DNA from 3 places in the Oxalicibacterium sp. genome. Region 3 is predicted to be linked to each of the others. Evidence: predicted binding sites of a transcription regulator. Region 3 holds the regulator's gene; each other region holds the start of a gene.
What was found. The regulator sigma-54, encoded in region 3, starts transcription at its own class of promoters, with help from an activator protein. The targets are predictions, from matches to a motif close to TGGCANGNAANCTGCTTT.
Positions count from the first base shown of each region.

Region 1: a site for sigma-54 is predicted at 3,042-3,059, ahead of ACO1VH_RS11495 (CmpA/NrtA family ABC transporter substrate-binding protein). Genes of this name have one in related genera too.
Region 2: a site for sigma-54 is predicted at 1,986-2,003, ahead of glnA (type I glutamate--ammonia ligase). Genes of this name have one in related genera too.

Region 1 covers NZ_JBMQZD010000006.1:107,304-114,820, forward strand. Annotated here, with positions in the region: gene ACO1VH_RS11485 (ABC transporter ATP-binding protein) at 1-666, opposite strand, end outside; gene ntrB (nitrate ABC transporter permease) at 690-1,616, opposite strand; gene ACO1VH_RS11495 (CmpA/NrtA family ABC transporter substrate-binding protein) at 1,626-2,870, opposite strand; gene ACO1VH_RS11500 (ANTAR domain-containing response regulator) at 3,163-3,723, opposite strand; gene tsaD (tRNA (adenosine(37)-N6)-threonylcarbamoyltransferase complex transferase subunit TsaD) at 3,958-4,986, shown strand; gene plsY (glycerol-3-phosphate 1-O-acyltransferase PlsY) at 5,143-5,760, opposite strand; gene ACO1VH_RS11515 (aminoacyl-tRNA deacylase) at 5,854-6,345, opposite strand; gene ACO1VH_RS11520 (hypothetical protein) at 7,154-7,517, shown strand, end outside.
Region 2 covers NZ_JBMQZD010000004.1:141,386-148,902, reverse strand. Annotated here, with positions in the region: gene ACO1VH_RS07130 (DUF4124 domain-containing protein) at 1-258, opposite strand, end outside; gene glnA (type I glutamate--ammonia ligase) at 471-1,886, opposite strand; gene nhaA (Na+/H+ antiporter NhaA) at 2,331-3,713, shown strand; gene ACO1VH_RS07115 (rhodanese-like domain-containing protein) at 3,782-4,243, shown strand; gene ACO1VH_RS07110 (TAXI family TRAP transporter solute-binding subunit) at 4,286-5,632, opposite strand; gene ACO1VH_RS07105 (peptide chain release factor 3) at 5,736-7,430, opposite strand.
Region 3 covers NZ_JBMQZD010000005.1:43,302-50,818, reverse strand. Annotated here, with positions in the region: gene lptC (LPS export ABC transporter periplasmic protein LptC) at 1-268, shown strand, start outside; gene lptA (lipopolysaccharide transport periplasmic protein LptA) at 300-851, shown strand; gene lptB (LPS export ABC transporter ATP-binding protein) at 853-1,593, shown strand; gene ACO1VH_RS09795 (RNA polymerase factor sigma-54) at 1,611-3,113, shown strand; gene hpf (ribosome hibernation-promoting factor, HPF/YfiA family) at 3,213-3,566, shown strand; gene ACO1VH_RS09785 (hypothetical protein) at 3,627-4,256, opposite strand; gene ACO1VH_RS09780 (pilus assembly protein) at 4,246-7,517, opposite strand, start outside.

The DNA of each region.
Region 1 (7,517 bases), on a different contig from region 3:
CGCCGACGGCCCGTTGGTCAGCATCACGATGCGATCCGACAGCAGCACCGCCTCGTCGACATCGTGCGTGACCATGATCGTGGTCGAACCGGTGGCGGCAACAATCTTCAGCAGTTCGTCCTGCAGGTGCGCGCGCGTCAATGCATCGAGCGCGCCGAACGGTTCATCCATCAGCAATACTTTCGGTTCCATCGACAGCGCACGCGCGATGCCGACGCGCTGCTTCATGCCGCCGGAGATTTCGTTCGGCCGCTTCTGATCGGCATGCGACAAACCCACCAGCGCCAATGCCGCCTTCGTGCGCTCCTTCAGCTTCGCCTTGTTTTCGGTCGCGCCGAATACGCGTTCGACGGCGAGATAGACATTTTCATAGCAGGTCAGCCACGGCAGCAGTGAATGGTTCTGGAACACGACCGCGCGTTCCGGCGACGGCCCCGCAATCTCGCGATTGGCGCACAGCAGCGCGCCGCTTGTCGCCTGCGTCAGTCCCGCAATCAGGTTCAGCAGCGTCGACTTGCCGCAGCCGGAGTGGCCGATCAGCGAAATGAATTCGCCCTTGCCGACTGTCAGGTTGATGTCGCGCAGCGCGTTGAAGACGCCTTTTTTCGTATGAAAGGTCATTTCCGCCTGCTGGATTTCGATGAACTTGCCGTTGAGCGTTTCCATGATTTTTTCCTTTTCCGTAACGATCAGTTCTTCACATCTTCATAAGTGAAGGCTTTCGCCAGCCCCACCAGCAGTTGTTCGAGCGCCAGGCCGACCACACCGATGATGACGATGGCAATAATGATGTGCGCGACATTCAGGTTGTTCCACTCATCCCACACCCAGAAGCCGATGCCGACGCCGCCGGTCAGCATTTCCGCCGCGACGATCACCAGCCACGCAGTGCCGATCGCGAGGCGCACGCCGGTCAGCATGTAAGGCAGCACGGACGGGAACAGAATTTTCGTGATGACTTTCCACTCCGACAGGTTCAGCACACGCGCGACGTTCATGTAATCCTGCGGCACGCGTTGCACGCCGATCGCGGTGTTGATGATCATCGGCCAGATCGAGCAGATGAAGATCGCCCAGATCGCCGCCGGATCGGCGGCCTTGAACACCAGCAGGCCGATCGGCAGCCAGGCCAGCGGCGACACCGGCTTCAGCAGGCTGATGATCGGATTGAACATGCCGGATAGAAATCGGAAGCGCCCGATCATGAAACCAAGCGGAATGCCGACCAGCGCCGCCGTACCGAAGCCGACGGCCACGCGCTGCAGCGACGCCAGCACATTCCATCCGATACCCTGATCGTTCGGCCCGTTGCTGTAGAACGGATCGGCGAACAGCTCGGCAGCCGCCTTCAGCGTCACCGTCGGCGACGGGATGCCGTTGTTCTTGTACGAGATGATTTCCCATACGATGCAAAGGAACAGCACGCCGAACAGCGGCGGCACGATTGCCGGCAGGAAGCCGCGCAGCGAAACGCGGCTGGCCTTCGTCGCTTCCTTCCTTGCCGGTGCCGGCATCGTGACAACCGGCACGGCTGCCGTGGTTGCGGCTGCTGCCACAGCCGTATCGGCCTTGGTGCTCGCGGCCGGCTCGTTGATGGTTTGCATGATTGCACTCATGACGCTCTCCTATGCGCGGATCTTGAACGATGCTGCGTAAGCCTTCGGATTCTTGCCGTCCCAGACGGTGCCGTCGATCAGCTTGGACGTGCGCATCACGTCCTTCGGCACGCTGACCTTGGCCATCGCCGCCGCTTCCTTGTACATGTCGATGCGGTTGACCGACTTGGCGATGCCCAGGTAATCCGGATCGTCCTTCACCAATCCCCAGCGCTTGTGCTGCGTCAGGAACCACATGCCGTCCGACAGATACGGGAAATTGACCGCACCATCGTTGAAGAACTTCATGTAGTTCGGATCGTCCCAGGTCTTGCCCAGGCCGTTCGTGTAACGGCCCAGGATGCGCTGATTGATCACGTCTACCGAGGTGTTGACGTAGGACTTGGCAGCGATCGTCTCGGCCATCTTGTTCTTGTTCGACAGCGACGCATCGATCCAGCGGCCCGCCTCCAGCACCGCAGCCGACATCGCTCGTGCCGTGTTCGGATGTTTCGCGACCCAGTCGGACGTGGTGCCCAGTACCTTCTCCGGGTGATCCTTCCAGATTTCCTGCGACGTCGCCGCCGTGATGCCAATGCCATCAACGATCGCACGATGGTTCCACGGTTCGCCCACGCAGAAGCCGTCCATGTTTCCAATGCGCATGTTCGCCACCATCTGCGGCGGCGGCACCGTGATGACCTTCGCATCCTTCATCGGATTGATGCCGTAGCTCGCTAGCCAGTAATACAGCCACATCGCGTGCGTGCCGGTTGGGAAGGTTTGCGCAAACGTGTATTCGCGCTTGTTGGCCTGCATGTACTTCGCCAGCGAAGCGCCGTCTACCGCACCACCATCGGCCAGCGCCTTCGATAGCGAAATCGCCTGGCCGTTGTTGTTCAGGCTCATCAATACCGCCATGTCCTTCTTCGCGCCGCCGATGCCGGCATGCACGCCGTAGACGAGGCCGTACAGCACATGCGCCGCATCCAGTTCGCCGTTGATAAGCTTGTCGCGCACGCCAGCCCACGACGACTCCTTGCTTGGCGTGATCTTGATGCCGTACTTCTTGTCGAAACCCATCACCGATGCCATCACGACGGACGCGCAGTCGGTCAGCGGAATGAAGCCAACCTTCACTTCCGTCTTCTCCGGCTTGTCCGAACCGGCCGCCCACACGCCTCTGGTCGCCAGTCCGCCGAATGCGGTCGCCGCTGCCGCCGCCTTGATGATGGTGCGTCGTGTCGTATTGATGCTGTCGTCTTTCGTCGTCATGTTTTCTCCCGATGCGCGTTGGCGGATAAATGAAATCGCAATAAAAAAGCGTCCGCATCGCCACGCGCGAATTGCGCATGCGATGCGGACGCCTTTGTCCGGAAGGAAGCCGCCGCCGTTGGCTGCTTCCCCGTTATATATTCAGTACACCGTCATTGGTGCATTCCCCATACAGCAATGAACGTGCCAGCAGTTTTCCCTGCAACGGGCACCATTCATGCACGTTTGATGCGTCTTTTTCGTGCAGGCGGCATATCGACGCCACCAAACGATGCACGGTATTTACATTGATCTAGCCAAGCAGATCCGCCGCATCGATAAGGCGCTGCGCCAGTTCCGACAGGCGCAAGTTCTTGTCCATCGCCATCCGCCGCAACTTGCCGTACGCCTCGTCTTCGCTGATGCCATGCCGCTCCATCAGCAATCCCTTCGCACGCTCGACCGTCTTGCGCTCGGCCAGCTTCAGCTTGGTATCCGACAGTTCATTGCGCAGCTTCTGGTCCGCGTTGAAACGTGCCAGCGCCACGTCCAGCACCGGCTTGACGCGTTCGGAAGACAAGCCGGCGACAATATAGGCCGACACACCCGCCGCCATCGCCGCTTCCATGCTGGAGCGATCCTGATCCTCGGTAAACAACACGATGGGGCGCGGCGCCTCGTGCGTCGCCATCACGACATGCTCCAGCACATCGCGCGCATCGGATTCGGCGTCGATGATGACCATGTCCGGCTGCAGCTGCGCGATGCGGTCCGGCAGATGCATGTCGGCCGGGAACACCGCGACGATGTTGTAGCCGGCTTCCAGCAGGCCGATGCGCAATGCGCGTGCACGGCCGTCGCGCTCCAGCGCCATGTCGTCCGCTTCGCTGTCGGCCAGCGTATTGACGATGACGATGCGCAGCGAACGCCTGTCGGAGCGCGCATCCGGCAATGATTGCCTGCTTCCGGCGAGCGAAGAATCGATGTGGTCAGGACGAGTCATGGCAGTGTTCGGCCGTATGGCGCGGCGATGAAAAACGGGGAATACGCTACAATCCACGCAAGAACCACGCCAACTTCGCACCAACCTTCCCGCCCGGCTTTCTCCATGCTCGTTCTCGGTATCGAATCTTCCTGCGACGAAACAGGACTCGCGTTGTACGACACGCAACACGGTCTGCGCGCGCACGCGCTGCATTCGCAGGTACGCATGCACGAAGAATACGGCGGCGTGGTGCCGGAGCTGGCGTCGCGCGACCACATTCGCCGCGCCATTCCGCTGCTGGAAAAAGTGCTGGCCGACAGCGGCATCGCACGCGGCGACATCGACGCGATCGCCTACACGCAAGGCCCCGGCTTGGCCGGCGCACTGCTGGTCGGCGCATCGGTTGCCTGCGGCCTCGGCCTCGCGCTCGACAAGCCCGTGCTCGGCGTGCACCACCTGGAAGGCCATCTGCTGTCGCCGCTGCTGGCCAGCGATCCGCCGGAATTTCCGTTCATCGCGCTGCTGGTCTCCGGTGGCCATACGCAACTGATGCGCGTCGATGGCGTCGGCCAGTACGAACTGCTGGGCGAAACGCTGGATGATGCCGCCGGCGAAGCCTTCGACAAATCCGCCAAGCTGCTCGGCCTCGGTTATCCGGGCGGCCCGGCGATTTCGCGCATGGCGGAATTCGGCGATCCATCCGCCTACAAGCTGCCGCGGCCGATGCTGCATTCAGGGAATCTGGATTTCAGCTTTTCCGGCCTGAAAACAGCCGTGCTGACATTGGTGAAGAATCATCCGGCCAACATCTGCGAACAGGACAAGGCCAACATCGCGCGCGCCTTCGTCGATGCGATCGTCGACGTGCTGACGGCGAAGTGCGTCAACGCGCTGAAGCAAACGGGATTGAAGAAACTGGTGATCGCCGGCGGCGTCGGCGCCAACCAGCAGCTGCGCGAATCGCTGAACGCGGCTGCCGCCAAGCGGAAATTCCGCGTCTACTACCCAGAGCTGGAATTCTGCACCGACAACGGCGCGATGATCGCCTTCGCCGGTGCGATGCGTCTGAAGATCAATCCGAATGCGGCGAAGAAGGATTACGCATTCAACGTCAAACCGCGCTGGCCGCTCGACAGCATTCGCGAGATTTGAATGTGCAGTTTCAAACCGGTGTGCCACGCGGAATCACGGCGCATCTAGACTGCCACTTTGAAACAGCGGCGTTGATGCAAGAAGTATCGATCGCAGCAATCACCCAATAAAAAATCCGGCTTCGTGCCGGATTTTTTGTTTGCTTCATTACTTCGTTTATTTTTTCTTGCTGCCAAGGCGACTTTCCTTGCCCGCCAGCAGATTGCCGATATTCTTTGCGTGACGGAAGATCAGCAGCGCACTCATCGCCACGATCGCCAGCAACATGCCGTCGGTGCCGAACATCAGGCAATAGAAGAATGGCGCAAACACTGCCGCCACCAACGCCGCCAGCGAGGAATAGCGGAACGCATATGCGATGATCAGCCAGGTCGCCAGCGTCGCCAGACCGAGCCAGCCGTTGATCGCCAGCAGCACACCGAGCGCCGTCGCCACACCCTTGCCGCCCTTGAAGCGGAAGAACACCGGCCACAGATGGCCAACGAACACCGCCAGTGCCACCAACGCAATGCCGTTTTCGGCCACGCCGTATTGCGGCCCCAGGTATTTCGCCAGAAGCACCGCCACCACGCCCTTCAGGCAATCGCCCAGCAGCGTCAGGATCGCCGCCTTCTTGCTGCCGCTGCGCAACACATTCGTCGCACCTGGATTCTTCGAGCCATAGCTGCGCGGATCGGCCAAACCCAGCACCTTGCTGACGATGACCGCGAACGAGATCGAACCGATCAGATACGCCGCAGCAACAAACAACGCTGCAAACAACACAGTATTCATAGTTATCTTCTCAACTGATGGCCGCCATCGCGGCCGGAGCGGCGCTCACTATAAAGCACCGCACCTCATTATTCTGTTAATTATTTTCGCAGACTATTCCGGCAATGCGCACTGCACCGGCTTCGCACCCAGTTCGCCCGACAACGCAGCAGGCGCGATGCCAACCAGAAAGCCGCGCCGGCCGCCATTGATGTAGATGCGCTCCAGCGACAGGATGCTCTCTTCCACATACACCGGCATCGCCTTACGCGTGCCGAACGGCGACGTGCCGCCGATCAGGAAACCGGAATGCCGGTTCGCCACTTCCGGCTTGCACGGTTCGACCGACTTGCAGCCGATCTGTCGCGCCAGATTCTTCGTCGATACCTTGCAATCGCCATGCATCAGCACCACCAGCGGCTGCGCCTTCTCGTCCTGCATAATCAACGTCTTCACGACGGCGTGTTCGTCTACGCCGAGTTCACGCGACGACACCGATGTGCCGCCGTGCTCTTCGTAATCGTAAGGGTGCTCGCTGAATGTGACGCCGTGCTTGCGCAGCCATTGCGTGGCGGGCGTTTCGGAGACGTGGTCCTTTTTGGCCATGGTGCGGGTAATTCTAGGAGCTAAAAAAGGGGGACATTATGCCGCAAGACGCGCTTAGCACCTTCCTTCCCCATTCTCCGAACAGACATGCCATGCAGGATTGTTAATTTTCGCTACATACTATATTTATGGGATCAGATCTGGAAATCTTCATCCTACAATGCCAGCGAGAAATATTTCTCATACATGAATGTTTAGGCGGCCTCAGTCGGTCGATATACCAAGAACTACGACAGCATGCAGAGTTCCATATTTCAGCAAAAAATAGGCCGCATTTGTTTTTTGCAGAATTGATATCTAAATATAGTTAGACCTTTATGCGACTGTTTGCAGCCCTAGAGAACGACGCACATCAAGGTTGGGTGTGGCTGCAACGGAGCTCGTTACCCACCCGCTGTGTCATAAAGATCAAGAATTCGCAGAATGGGCGGAGCGTGTACTGTGAGGCGCTACAAATCGATGACAATTTTCTTAAACAGTACAACCAATCGCCGCGCTTCACGATATCTACGCCTACCGAAACATTGGTGATTGGGGCTTGGTACCGAGCTGGTCTTGGTGGGATTCAAACTCAGTCCGACGTCCCTTTGGAGGTTTCTGAGTGCAATTCCTGGTGGGGCAAGTTCAGGGCGTGCACCGGTCATCCTCAAATCGTTGTGCGTCTTGCTGCATGGCTGAGTGGCATCGGTTTGGCTCTCGGTATTGTCGGCCTCGTGCTGGGCATCATTAGCATCTGGCCATCACAAGACCTAACCAATCATTCCAGCGGACCGCCTTCGGCGGCCGCTGAATTTAAACGTTAGCCACCATGCCAAGCTACCCGAGAATTGATAAAAGCGAGGGTTTCATCCGGACCCATGAACTGCTTGAGCAATTGCAGTCTGATGTCGGACAGGCATATGAGACACTCGATACCGATCGCGAGTCTCAGTACTTGAGGCGATGCGTAGTCCGGGCGATCTTCTCTTTCATTGAAGCGTGCGTAGAGACAATCAAAGTAGAAGTCCGCTCAAACATTAGAACGAGGCTGTTCACGCCGGATCTGACCGAAAAAGAGAAAGAAACTCTTGGCTCTCTCCACGTCATAGGTGATAGAAAGACAGATAAGCAATTGCCACTTGATGCCAACATCAAGAGGACATTTCGCTTAGCCGCTAAAGTTTGGGGCCTTG
Region 2 (7,517 bases), on a different contig from region 3:
CGCCTTCTGGACGGAATCGTCGACGCGCGGAAAATCAGACGGCGCGGACGGCGTCGACTTCGATGCCGGTGCGACACTTTTCGCCGGTGCCGGAATCGTCGTCATCGGCGGCAGATCGACCTTCTTGCATCGCGCGGTGGAGCCGGTGTTCTTGTATTCCTTGTTGCCGTTGGCGTCGATGCACAGATAGACGTCGCTTTGCGCAAGTGCCGGAAGCACGATGATGGAGCACAACAGGAAGGCGAATTGACGTTTCATAAACTTTCTGTCTGAAAGTGTTAAATGCGGCCTTAGTTTATGCCAAGTAACTCGGGCTGACAAACAATGGTCGCCGGCCGCAGGCACCAAATCGATGCATCGCACCATGCCGCGCGCGATCAGATGCACCATGTGCAAAACCGGGGCGCAAGAAAACAAAAAGCGGGAAAAGCTTGCGCTCTTCCCGCTTCGTTTCGATCTTCGACGGCTGATTACAGCGAGTAGTACATGTCGAATTCGATCGGATGCGTCGTCATGCGGAAACGCTGCACTTCGGTCATCTTCAGTTCGATGTAGGCATCGATCATCGCATCGCTGAACACGCCGCCGCGGGTCAGGAACTCGCGATCCTTGTCCAGATGTTCCAGCGCTTCATCCAGCGAGGCGCAGACGGTCGGGATCAGCTTGTCTTCTTCCGGCGGCAGGTGGTACAGGTCTTTCGACGCTGCTTCGCCCGGATGGATCTTGTTCTGCACACCGTCCAGACCTGCCATCAGCAGTGCTGCGAAGCACAGGTACGGGTTGGCGGAAGGATCCGGGAAGCGTGCTTCGACGCGACGGCCTTTCGGGTTCGACACGTGCGGAATGCGGATCGAAGCCGAACGGTTGCGTGCCGAGTAAGCCAGTTTGACCGGTGCTTCGAAGCCAGGAACCAGACGCTTGTACGAGTTGGTGCCCGGGTTGGTGATCGCGTTCAGCGCCTTGGCGTGCTTGATGATGCCGCCGATGTAGTACAGCGCGAATTCCGACAGGCCGGCATAGCCGTCGCCTGCGAACAGGTTCTTGCCATCCTTCCAGACGGACTGGTGAACGTGCATGCCCGAACCGTTGTCGCCGACGACCGGCTTCGGCATGAAGGTTGCCGTTTTGCCGTAGGTGTGCGCGACGTTCCAGATGACGTATTTCATCGTCTGAGTCCAGTCTGCGCGCTCGACCAGCGTCGAGAACTTGGTGCCCAGTTCGTTCTGGCCGGCGCCTGCCACTTCGTGGTGGTGCACTTCGACCGGGATGCCCATCGATTCGAGGATCAGGGACATTTCCGAACGCATGTCCTGGAAGCTGTCGACCGGCGGAACCGGGAAGTAGCCGCCCTTGACTGCCGGACGGTGGCCGGTGTTGCCGCCTTCGATCTTCTCGCCGGTGCTCCACGATGCTTCTTCGGAATCGATCTTGACGAAGCAACCGGACATGTCGACTTTCCAGCGGACGCTGTCGAAGATGAAGAATTCAGGTTCCGGACCGAAGTAGGCGGTGTCGCCCAGGCCGGAGGATTTCAGATAGGCTTCAGCGCGCTTGGCGATCGAGCGCGGATCGCGGTCGTAGCCCTTGCCGTCGGACGGTTCGACGACGTCGCACTGCATGAACAGCGTCGTCTCTTCCATGAACGGGTCGATGTTGGCCGTGTTCGGATCCGGCATCAGCAGCATGTCGGACGCTTCGATACCCTTCCAGCCGGCGATCGACGAACCGTCGAAAGCATGGCCGGATTCGAACTTGTCCATGTCGAAATGCGAAACCGGCACGGTGACGTGCTGTTCCTTGCCTCGTGTATCAGCAAAGCGGAAATCAACGAATTTGACTTCGTTGTCTTTCACCATCTTCAAGACCTCTGCGGCCGTCCTTGCCATGCGAATCTCCTAAAATTGGGAACGTACGAAATTTGTTGGGGGTTGTGATCCGTGCTGAGGCTTGCGTCAAACAGCATGCGTCCATAACTCGCCGGAATAATAGCAGATTCCATGCCACCAACTTTGCGAAAATCGGCGGCCCGCACCCGAACGAGGCGCAGCGCTAAATTGCAGGTTTTATGCGGGTTTGCAGCGTTTTGAGAGGTGCAAAACCAGTGCACGTATTCGGTGCAAATTTACAATTTGCACCATAAAAGTGCATTACAAATTTCAATGCGCACCGGCATAGGGCATGTTAATGATTTGGCCGAAATATTCCGCAATGTGAGACGAATTGCAAGGCATTCCTTGCCTGTGTAAAATCTTGTTCGGGTGTTCGTGCTGCATTCGCAGCCGACAGGCAACGCGATGGTCGGGCCGCCACGCGAAGATATGGATTTGACCATGAACCAATCTCTTTCCCAAGAGAACACCCTGCCGCGCGCGCAACGCATTGCCGAACGCGCCTTTGCCACCCTCGAGCGTTTCCTGCATATCGAGGCCTTCAGCGGCGTCGTACTGCTGGCCGCAGCGGCCATCGCCCTCATCTGGGCCAATTCTCCTTTCGCTGACAGCTATCACCATCTTTGGCATACCGAAGTCGCCTTTTCCTTCGGCGACTGGAGCGTATCGCAATCACTGCATTTCCTGATCAACGATGTGCTGATGACCGTGTTCTTCCTGGTCGTCGGCATGGAAATCCGCCGCGAAATTCATGAAGGTGCACTGGCCAGTCTGAAACTGGCCGCCTTACCGCTGACGGCGGCGGCTGGCGGCGTCATGGTGCCCGCACTCATCTACCTCGCGCTCAACCACACCGGCACGCCGGCGCATGGCTGGGCGGTTCCGACCGCAACCGACATCGCTTTCGCCGTCGGCGTGCTGGCGTTGCTGGGCCGCTCCGTTCCGGTCAACGTCCGCATCTTCCTGCTGGCGCTGGCCATCATCGACGATATCGCCGCCGTTCTGATCATCGCGCTCTTCTATTCGGCCGGGCTCGATTACAGCGGCTTCGCCATCGCGGCGATCGGTATCCTGATGGTGCTGGGCTTGCAGCAGATCGGCGCCGGTTCCGCCTATGCTTACGTGCTGCCGGGTGCCATTCTCTGGATCGGCCTGTTGAAGACCGGTGCGCATCCGACATTGGCCGGCGTGGTGCTCGGTCTGATGACGCCTGTCGTCGCCACACGCACCCGCGAACGCCCGCTGGACATGGCCGCGCAGGCCGTCAAGGAGCTATGGACGCACAATGAAGCGCCGAAAGTCGAAGCACACAATCTGGCCGAGCCGCTGAAACAATTACGTCAGGCGCAACGCGCGCTGCTACCGCCGGTCAGCCGCGTGCAGATGGCACTGCATCCGTGGGTAGCCTTCGGCATCATGCCGATCTTCGCGCTCGCCAACGCCGGCGTCACGCTGGACGGCGTCGATCTCTCCGCCAACGGTTCGGCTGTCGTCATGCTCGGCGTGCTGCTGGCGCTCGTCATCGGCAAGCCGGTGGGCGTCATCAGTGCGAGCTGGATCGCCGTCCGTCTCGGCTTGTGCGCACTGCCACCCGGCGTCAACTGGGGCGGCGTCTGCCTGGTCGGCCTGCTGGCCGGCATCGGCTTCACGATGTCCATCTTCATTGCCAACCTGGCCTTTACCGACGTCAACCTGCTTGGCGCGGCCAAACTCGGCGTGTTGCTTGCCTCGCTCTGCGCAGCGATACTTGGCTTGACGTGGGGTGTCATCCGAGCCAGAAGGCAGGCACATTCCGCCGATCGGCAACTGTCATCACAACATTGAGCGCGACATGTCGAGAAGCGCATGAAGCACATCCCGGCTGCAAGAATCGAATTTACGTGGAAACCGCCATGAAACCATCCGACATCATCTCCATCGCGAAACAACGCGCGCAGGAACAACAACTTCCCTATGCCGGCGCGATGACGCCGCAGGAAGCCTATGCATTGCTGCAGGCAGACACGAAAGTGAAACTGGTCGACGTACGCACCAACGCCGAACGCGACTGGATCGGCCGCCCCGCGATCACGCCCGAACAACAGAGTGCGGTGCAATGGAATCTTTATCCGGGCGGCACGCCGAATCCGGAATTCCTGCCGCAACTGGGGCAGGCGGCCGGCAAGGAAGACATCGTGCTATTTCTGTGCCGCAGCGGCGTGCGTTCACGGCATGCAGCCAAACTAGCAACCGAGAACGGCTACGCGAACTGCTTCGATATCCTGGAAGGGTTCGAGGGAGAAAAGGATGGCGAAGGCCATCGCAAGACCGTCAACGGCTGGTGCAAGGCCGGCCTGCCATGGAACGGTGCATGATTCGGAACAGCTAGTCGTGCAACTTCGGTAAGGACGGCGACGTCATTTGCGCGTCGCCGCCTCCTCTTCGATCAGCCGCAACACGCGCTTGCGCACCAGCCCGATGCTGCTGCGCAGGCGATACAGTTCATCGGCAAACGACAACGGAATCGAAATGTGATTCACTTTGTCGTCCAGTTCCTCCAGCCGGCGGAACTGCGCCGCATACACTTCGGCACGCGATTCAGGCGGCGCCTCTTCCACCGTCTGCTCGATGACACGCAGTTCGCCATACCAGCGATAGACGCGCGAACGCACCTTCCACACATACAGCGGCGGCACCACGCGCGACAGCGGCAGGATCAATGCGACCAGCGCCACAATCACCAGCCACATGCGTTCGAAGAAATTGGCGACCCAGAACGGCAAGTAACGCTGCAACAGCGGCGGACCGTCGCGATACAGTTTGATCGCGGCCGGCACCACGGGGATATCGGCATAGCTGGCGTTCGGGAATTCGCCGCGCTTGCGGAACCAGCCGGCGCTGCCGTGAATATTCACGGCAGCCTGTGCAAACAGATTGATCAATGCCGGATGCAGGTCTTCACGTGCCACCAGCGTGGTCGTCAGCGCAATCAGATGCACGTCGCGCGGTGGCTGGTCGCGTCCCAGATCGACGATACCGCGCGGCAGCGTCACCGGCGACAGATACGGAATGCGCCGCGAATAGGCTTCCGCCTGATAGAAATCGAACAGGTCGATCTTCGATGCGCGCAGCAGCTTCTGGATCAACGCGCTATTGGGCGCGGAACTGAACACCGCGGCATCGATGCGGCCTGCCAGCAGCGCATCGGCGGCCGGCTTGTCGTCCAGTGTACTGATGCGCACGCTGTCTTCCTTCACGCCATTGACCTTCAGCAGATCGCGAAACAGTTTCGGAATCCCGCTGCCTTCCGCGCCGACATTGACGCGCAAACCCTTCAGTTGCGTCAGCCGCTGCAGATCCAGTCCTTCGCGATAGAACAGCCAGACCGGCTCGGAAAACAGGTTGCCAAGTGAAACCAGTCCGTACTCTTCCGCATCTTCCTGCTGCGCCGAGCCACCCTGCACGAAGGCGATGTCGACATCGGAATCGTCTTCCTTCAGACGCTGCAGATTCTCCAGTGCGCCTTGCGATGGTTTCAGCGTGACCTTGATGCCGAACTTGTCCAGTGACGCGGCATATTGCCGGCCGAACGAGGCGTAGGCGCTGTTTTCCTGCCCGGTCGAGATTGTCACTTCCTTCGGCGGGAAGGGGTTGACCAGCTTGTAGGCGAAATAACCGAGGACGACGATCAGCACCGTCAACGGCCCGATCGTGATCAGCAAATCGCGCAGGGAAAAACTGGTGAACTTGAATTTTTTCGGCATGCACGTCTCCATCGGCAACATCGATACGATCGCTCGCATGATGTTGCATCAATTGCATGCCTGTCAATGCACGGCGAACAACCCGTGCATTGACAGCGATGGATCAATCCAGCTTGGCGGCGTGCTCACGCGTTTCGTGGAAAACGATATCCGGCCAGCGCTCCTGCGTCAGCCGCAGGTTGACGCCCGATGTCGCCAGATAGGCGAGATTACCCGCCGCATCGTGCGCGAGATTATGGCCTGCCGACGATTTCTCGAACTCGGCCAGCTTCTTCTTGTCGTCGCAGGATACCCAGCGCGCAGTGCTGATGCTGGTGCCTTCGAACACCGCATCGACACCATACTCGTTCATCAGACGGCTGGCGACCACCTCGAACTGCAGCACGCCGACGCCGCCCAGCACCATGTCGCTGCTGTTGACCGGCTTGAACACCTGAATTGCGCCCTCTTCGCCCAGTTGCTGCAAACCCTTCTGCAGTTGCTTGATCTTCAGCGGATTGCGCAGACGCACCGAACGGAAGAATTCCGGCGCGAAATACGGAATGCCGGTGAACTGCAGCAGTTCGCCTTCAGAGAAACTGTCGCCGATCTGCATGTTGCCGTGGTTGGGCAGGCCGATGATATCGCCGGCATAGGCTTCTTCCACCTGCTCGCGGCTGGACGCCATGAAGGTGACGACACTCGACAGCTTGATCTCGCGATTCAAACGCAGATGCTTGACCTTCATGCCGCGTTCGAAACGACCTGAGCACACGCGCAGGAAGGCGATGCGGTCACGGTGCGCCGGGTCCATGTTGGCCTGGATCTTGAAAACGAAACCCGAGAACGGCGTTTCGGTCGGCTGCACGGCACGCACAGTCGCATCGCGCTCGCGCGGCGGCTGCGCCCAGTCGAGCAGCGCATTTAGGATTTCACGCACACCGAAGTTGTTGATCGCGGAACCGAAGAACACCGGCGTGCGCGTTCCGGCCAGGAAGGCATCCAGATCGAAAGGATGCGAGGCGCCATGCACCAGCTCCACTTCCATCTTCAACTGTTCGATTTCAAGCGGGAACATCTCGGCCAGCTTCGGATTGTCGATGCCCTTGACGATCTCGAACGTCTGGTCGGCCTTCTCGCTGCCCGGCGCGAACAGCATGATCTCGTCGCGCAGCAGGTGATAGACGCCGCGGAAATTCTTGCCCATGCCGATCGGCCAGGTCACCGGCGCGCATTCGATCTTCAGCACCGACTCCACTTCGTCCAGCAATTCCAGCGGATCGCGCGTCTCGCGGTCCAGCTTGTTCATGAAGGTGACGATAGGCGTGTTGCGCATGCGGCAGACGTTCAGCAGCTTGATCGTCTGTTCCTCGACACCCTTGGCGGCATCAATCACCATCAGCGCCGAGTCTACAGCCGTCAGCACGCGATAGGTATCTTCGGAAAAATCCTGGTGCCCCGGCGTATCGAGCAGGTTGACCACGTGATCGCGATATTCGAACTGCATCACCGAGCTGGCGACCGAAATGCCGCGCTGCTTCTCGATGTCCATCCAGTCGGATGTCGCATGGCGGCCGCTCTTGCGTCCCTTAACGGTACCGGCAAGCTGGATCGCACCCGAGAACAACAGCAGCTTCTCGGTCAGCGTGGTTTTACCCGCATCGGGGTGGGAAATGATGCCGAAGGTGCGGCGGCGCGCAACTTCCTTGGCAATCAGGTCGGAGGAAACGGCACGCGTTTCGTTACCGGATTCGGCAGGCGCCGCATCGGCGGTATCGGCAACGGAAGAATCAACAGGGGAATCGGGCGTGACGGACATGAAGAGTGCCCTTGGAAAAAGGCCACAAGTCTACCGATTCCCTGCCTTGAAGTCCAATCGGCATGCGGTGTTGCCGGCCTGGCTTGC
Region 3 (7,517 bases):
AAAGAATAACAACAGCGAAATCCGCATGTACGACAACGTGCATATCGATCGCCCGGCTTCGGCCACCAAGCCGCGCTTCCAGTTGAAGACTTCCTACCTGCTGCTGCTGCCGGACGAAGATGCGATGACGACGCCCAAGCCGGTCGAACTGCAACAGGGCATTTCCGTACTGACCGGTACCGGCATGTACGCCAACAACGCCACCGGCGAATTCAAGCTGGACGGCAACGTCAAGGGCCAGTATCAGGCCCCGGCCGCAAAGAACTGATTCCGGCACGCTCATTACAGAGAACGTTTTCATGACACGACTGCTTTCCGTATTCCTCATCCTTGCCGGCCTGATCGCTGCGACCGGTGCGCACGCCGAAAAGGCCGATCGCACCAAGCCGACCAACGTCGAAGCCAATCAAATGGAGTACGACGACGTCAAGCAGGTCAACGTCTTCGTCGGCAACGTGGTGCTGACGCGTGGAACGATCCTGATGAAATCGGCACGCATGGTCGTCACGCAGGATCCCGAGGGCTATCAGTTCATGACGATGTATGCACCGCCGAACGGACTGGCCAGCTTCCGCCAGAAGCGCGATGGCGGCCCCGATCAGTGGATCGAAGGCGAGGCGGAACGCATCGAATACGACGACAAGAACGAAGTCATGAAGCTCTTCACGCGCGCCAAGATGCGTCGACTGGAGAACGGCAAGATCACCGACGAAGTCGCCGGCGAATATATCTCCTACGACACGCGCGCCGAATTCTTCACCGTACACAACACATCGTCCGGCGACAGCAAACCAGGCGCCGGCCGCATCAAGGCCGTGATCCAGCCGCGCGCCGAGAAGAAGGAAAACTGAGATGTCGAGCAAACTGATCGTCAACGGATTGCAGAAAAGCTATGGCGCACGCCAGGTCGTGCGTGACGTCGCGTTGCAAGTCGAGAGCGGCGAAGTGGTCGGCCTGCTTGGCCCGAACGGCGCCGGCAAGACCACCTCGTTCTACATGATCGTCGGCCTCGTGCCGTCGGATGCCGGCCAGATCGAACTGGACGGCACCGATATTTCGCGCCGCCCGATCCATGAACGCGCGCAACTCGGCCTCTCTTATCTGCCGCAGGAAGCCTCAGTCTTCCGCAAGCTCAGCGTCGAAGACAATATCCGCGCCGTGCTGGAACTGCAGCGCGTTAACGGCAAGGCGCTGTCCAAGGATCAACTCGAACAACGGCTTGATACGCTGCTGGCCGATCTGCAGATCGAAAAACTGCGCGAGAACCAGGCCATGTCGCTGTCCGGCGGCGAACGCCGTCGCGTCGAGATCGCGCGCGCTCTCGCCACCAATCCGCGCTTCGTGCTGCTGGACGAACCGTTCGCCGGCGTCGATCCGATCGCCGTCATCGAAATCCAGCGCATCGTGCGTTTCCTGAAGGAACGCGGCATCGGCGTGCTGATCACCGACCACAACGTGCGCGAAACGCTCGGCATCTGCGACCGCGCCTACATCATCAATCAAGGTGCGGTGCTGGCCAGCGGCCGGCCCGACGATATCATTTCCAACGAATCCGTCCGCCGCGTCTATCTCGGCGAACACTTCCGCATGTAAGCGCGAAGAGAATCACCATGAAGCAATCCCTGCAACTACGCGTCTCCCAGCATCTGGCTCTGACGCCGCAATTGCAGCAATCCATCCGCCTGCTGCAACTGTCGACACTGGAATTGCATCAGGAGATCGAACAGATCCTGGCCGACAATCCGATGCTGGAACGCACCGACGATCCGCTCGACAATGCCGTGCGCCTGCTGGCGGACGGCGCCGTCAGCGCCGGCAACGGCACTGCGCCGGATGGCGATGCCCCGACAGAATCGCCTGCACCATCTACTGAAGCTGAATCGTCCTTCGAATCCGGCGATCTGCCGAATGCCGAAGGCAACAATGCCGACGGCAACGCCGACAACAGCGACTGGAGCTTCGACGATGTTGCCCGCACGTCGAAATCGGCATCTCCGGATGACGACGACGCCCGCCCGCAACTGGAAGCGCATGAAGTCACACTGCGCGAGCATCTACTCGAACAGGTGTCCGTCACCGTACGCGAACCGCGCGATCGCGCTCTGCTCGAACTGATCATCGACGCACTGGACGACAACGGCTATCTGGAAGAAAGTCTGGAAGAAATCCATGCGCGCCTGCCGGAAGAACTTGAAATCGAGCCGGAAGAATTGTCGGTCGCCCTGCGCCTGCTGCAAAGCTTCGATCCGGCCGGTATCGGCGCGCGCGATGCATCTGAATGTCTGGCCCTGCAGATTCGCCGGATGGAAGGCATTCCGTTCGTCACACGGCGCATGGCACTGAACATCGTCGAAAACCATCTCACGCTATTCGCACAGCGCGACTTCAACAAATTGCGCAAGGCACTCGATTGCGACGATGAAGATCTGCGCGAAGCGCAGGCCGTCATTCGCCAATGCAATCCGCATCCCGGCGCGGTCTTCGCCAGCGATGCCTCCGATTACGTGGTACCGGACGTCATCGTCAAGCGTACGCGCAACGGCTGGCAAGTCATGCTCAATCACGAAGTAATGCCGCGCCTGCGCGTCAATGCGATGTACGCCAGCATCCTGAAGCAGAACAAGGGCGAAGGTTCGCTCGGCACGCAACTGCAGGAAGCCAAATGGCTGATCAAGAACATGCGCCAGCGCTTCGATACGATCCTTCGTGTGGCACAGGCCATCGTCGAGCGTCAGCGCAATTTTTTCTCGCACGGCGCGGTCGCGATGCGCCCTCTTGTTTTGCGCGAAATTGCTGATACACTGGGTTTACACGAGAGCACAATTTCTCGTGTTACCACCCAGAAGTACATGCTCACTCCTCATGGAATGTTCGAATTGAAATACTTTTTCGGCAGCCATGTTGCGACGGAAGCAGGCGGAGAAGCATCCTCTACCGCGATACGGGCCCTGATCAAACAATTGATAGGAGCAGAAGACCCGAAAACACCTTTCTCTGACAGCAAGATTGCAGACATGCTGGCGGAACAAGGGATCGTAGTAGCGCGGCGCACCGTTGCCAAATACCGCGAAGCCCTTAAAATTCCACCGGTCAATCTGCGCAAATCGTTGTAATCCTTCCGGATTTGTTTGTGTAGTGTGCATTACGTCACTGTGTTCGGCGCAGCCGGCAACGGTGCCTGGACCGCCAGTGAATTTCCTTAGGAGCGCTGTATGAATCTCACCATCAGTGGACATCACCTCGAACTGACCCCCGCCATCAGAGAATACGTACAAGGCAAACTGGAACGCATCAAACGACACTTCGATCATGTGATCGACATTGCAGTTATCCTGACTGTAGACAATCTTCCCGAGAAAGAAAAACGCCAGAAAGCCGAAATTAACCTACGCGTCCGAGGCAAAGACCTACACGCGGAAAGCATCGCGGACAACCTGTATGCCGCCATCGATCTGCTGATCGACAAACTGGATCGTCAGGTGATCAAATACAAAACGAAACTGCAGGATCACCAGCACGAGGGCATCAAACGATTGCCGGACAATGCAGAGGCTGCTGCCTCGTAAGAGAAACATTTCGGCCGAGCTTGGCCGTCAATGAAGAAGGGCGCGAATTGCGCCCTTTATTCATTCTGCCCCACGTTTCTCGCTTTGGAATTGAATTGGCCGATCCAGCTGGATGGAAATCCGCATATGCGTTTTAACTGGGACGCCATCAATTTCACCGGGATGAAATTCTGCCGTGCCAAAAGCCTGCTGCAATTTCACTTTTCCTTCTTCGGATAGCGTGTCGTTTCTTTCTATATCGACACGATCGACATCACCGTACTCACCGATCCAGAGATGTGCGACAACAATCTGCGGTTCTACCCCATCGAGTCTCAACATCAATTCTGTCGGCACATCCACCTTCACCAGCGGCTTTTGAGTCAGTTCGCGGGTTTCGTAATACCGTACTGTGGGCAATATTGCCTGCTCACCCATCGATGGAGATATAGAAATATCACCCTGCTTCACCGCGCGCTTTGCTCGCACCTCTTTCGCTGAACGATCTTCCGTTAATGTGGCCACCTCTCGACGCAATTCGACAGGAAGAAGGTCTACATGGACGAGATCAGGAATCTTCTGCGGGAGAGGAAACGTCTCAATGAACAGCACGGAAATGAGGGCGGCATGCGCAATCGCTACCGCCCCCATGCAAAGAATCGGAACTGATGACAAGGCGCCATGCCGCATCATCGACAAATCAGTCGACAATCAATTCACGCCAGGAAACCCTGCGTGCGGACGTTCCTCCGGAACCTGTTTCAGGATTGCTCTGCGGTGTAGTCTTACCGCTGGTGTCCGTCACCAGCGTGATCGTTTTTCCGTTATCCAACTTCAGAAAACGCAAACCCGCCACCAATGAATTACCCCGCAGTCGCTGGCCCACCGTCCCATCCGCCTCAATAAAACTGCCCGTGCGGAAGTCGAAGAAATACAGCCATGCGTATCCCCCAACAGTACAGGCATTCTGTTCCGGCACATTACCGGCCACAACCAGAATCCCTAACTGCTGTTGCATATCCACATTGACACGCTCTCCCGGGGACTCATTGTTCGGATTCAGATCGACATACCATCCGGAATTCGTATTCCAGTTCACCGGATTGCTCGATGCCTCACGCTCTGTTCCCGCCTCATTCGTAGTCAGTGTCTGCTGAACAAAAGTCGTGTCCTGGCGCAACAGGCCATAACCCGCATCCGTCAGTTTATCCTTGATGGCATAAATGGATTGCTGCGACTTGTCATTGCGATCGTTATTGCCGAGATATTTCCCGGTTCCTATCGTTACGACAGCATAACGTGTACCGCCCGTCTCGATTTCACTCAGCAACGGACGCGTGGTAATCGGTTGGATTCCGACTGAGCCGACATTTCCCAACTCTGCCAATTTAGTTGCCTCCGCTCCTTCCGGCAGTACAAGATCATCCGTATCGAAACGCCACACATTGCCCAATAGATCGCCGCCGTAGAAACGCTTGGCCGTATTGTCGTTCAAGCTATCGACCCAGCCGTTGATCTTCGCCAAGCCGCTCGGCGTACTTGAACTGCCCGCGGTCGTACTTAGCTTCAGCAAAAGGTGACCAGTATTGGCATTCAGTAGATAAAGATGTCCCTTGCCATCACCGCTCGTATTGTTGTAACCGGATGTGAGTGCGACGACCCAGGTTCCGTCGGCACGTTTGGTGATAATAGGATTGCCGTAACTCAGCCCCATGTCCGCGTCGTCAGCATCGGTAAAATTCCACAACGCCTTGGGACTGTCCGGATTAGTGATGTCAAGAGCGTAATATCCCTTCCCGCCCTTATTCAGTCCGCCGACGAGAATAGTCTTCCATTCGTTGGCCTGACATGTCGTCGTAGGTGCATTAGGGCAGATATCGCCCACCGATGGCGAACCATCCACATAATATTGATGCTTGGATGCATAGTTCTTGTCAGCCAGTTTGTACAGATTCGGCAAGACCATCGGTGGAATATATGCCCACCGCTCAGCGCCCGTCGTTGCATCGAAGGCATGCAGCATACCGTCATTGGCGGCGGCGTAAACCGTTGCGGCCCGGTTGGCCTGCGTCACGTCCCGGAACGTCGCGTAATTTTCATCCACATATGGGAATGTCGGTTTCTTGATATAGACAGGCTGCGCTCCCACCATGTCACCCAATACATGTTCACGGTCTCGATAAAGTAAATCTGTGTTATCGGCCTGCTGCTCATTTCCGCTCTGCCCACGAAGAAAGTTCACCAAGGTTTCTCCTTCGTCCACCTTCTTGCGCGCATTATCGTCAAGGTCGGGGCATTGTGATAACGGCAGTGAGTCGCTACCTGAACACTTGTTCATGAACAAAGCTTTTTCGTCGTCATTCAACACATCCAATACATTCGATGGATCTGTCTTTCTCCAGGCAAACAACTTCAGTTTGTTCGAAGCATCACGATCATAGGTATAAATTGTTCGAGTGTCGGACGTCGTGGTGACTTTCTGATCCAGTTGTGCTTGCGCACTCCAAACAACCGTATTTGATACTTCACCCGTTGTCGGATCGATGGTTTTCGCCTGTAAATCGCCATCCCATTTGACGGTGCGATACAGTGCAATAAATAGCTGATTATCTCCTGCTACCGGCTCAAGCGTACTGGTAGAAGCCGATGCAGCAGCTCCGGTACGAGCACTAACACCAGCAAGCGCATTGCTAAGGCCCGATACCAAATCGTCCGCCTTTTGCGCACTGTAGTATGTGCCTCTGCCATTGAGAGCCGCATGCCAGAGATCGTCGATCGCCGTTGGACTGTCCGCTTCCGCAACCGGCCACTTGACTACTCCTTGCGTCAGTTTCGTCAACGTGTCAGCGTTGTACTCCAATGAGCCACTCACGCCCAATCCTAGCGTGAACGTGGTCATGTGCTGATGAATCGCATTATCAGCTCCCGAGCCGGGAACATTGTTTTTTCCGATATCAATACCTGCGCCTAATGCGCCAGTAGCACCATCGCTCCGCAAATCCGTCTGATAGTAGTACATGGCAACATCGGACAATGTACCGCTGCTTTTTTTATCATCCCGCAAAGGACGTGGCACATCACTACCACCATCTTCATTGCCTATGGATGTACCATCGATTTTGTAACCGGCACTCCCATTCCAATATCCATCCGTCGCCAAAATCGCAAAATTCTGTTGGCAAGAATATTGAATCGGATCGTTATCCCCCGTAAGTAATTTTCCGGCGTACATACGTCCGACCTTGGACAAAGCTGCCCTTAATGGTGTGCCGCCGCTTGGCACGGCATCATATAACTTCTTGTACCACTTGTTCTTCTGACCGCTTCCATCCGAAGCATATGTAAAGTCCGCGATTTGCTGAAACTCCGAACTTTGTGAATCAGTCCCTGTATTGCTATGGGTGGTATAGCCGATCCTGTAATTGTCTCCAATAGACTTGAACGCCAAGCCGGCTGCCGTCTTCATGGACAGAATACGAGTGCGGTAATAGCTGTACCAATTAGCAAAGTTTTTTGCCTCACTAGAAGTGCTCGTCACCGTATGCTTAACGAAGACGCTATATCCTGGGTTACTCCCTTCGTTACTATTGCACTGCCGATAAAACTCCTTAGTTGTATCGACGTCTCCATTTGCCTTATAAACAAATCCAAGGGTCTTTTCACTTCCTCTATATGTATAGTAATAGCTATCTTTTAAATCTCTAGTGCCATCAGACGTGTCAAAGCCGTCATCCCATGCCTTACTGAAATTCGCATCAGGGTAACTTGTTCCATCCGCATATACCGGAGGGGTATATACAACATTCGGATTGTAATAAACACCATTACATTGACTAGCTCGCTCCCCATAAGGCGGAGGAGAATTCCAGCTGCGACGGTCACCATTATTGTCTCTGGCCGAACTGAAATTAGCCACATCCGGCAAATAATCCCACGCCATACTTCCCGAGTCATCGAGAATAAACATCACGT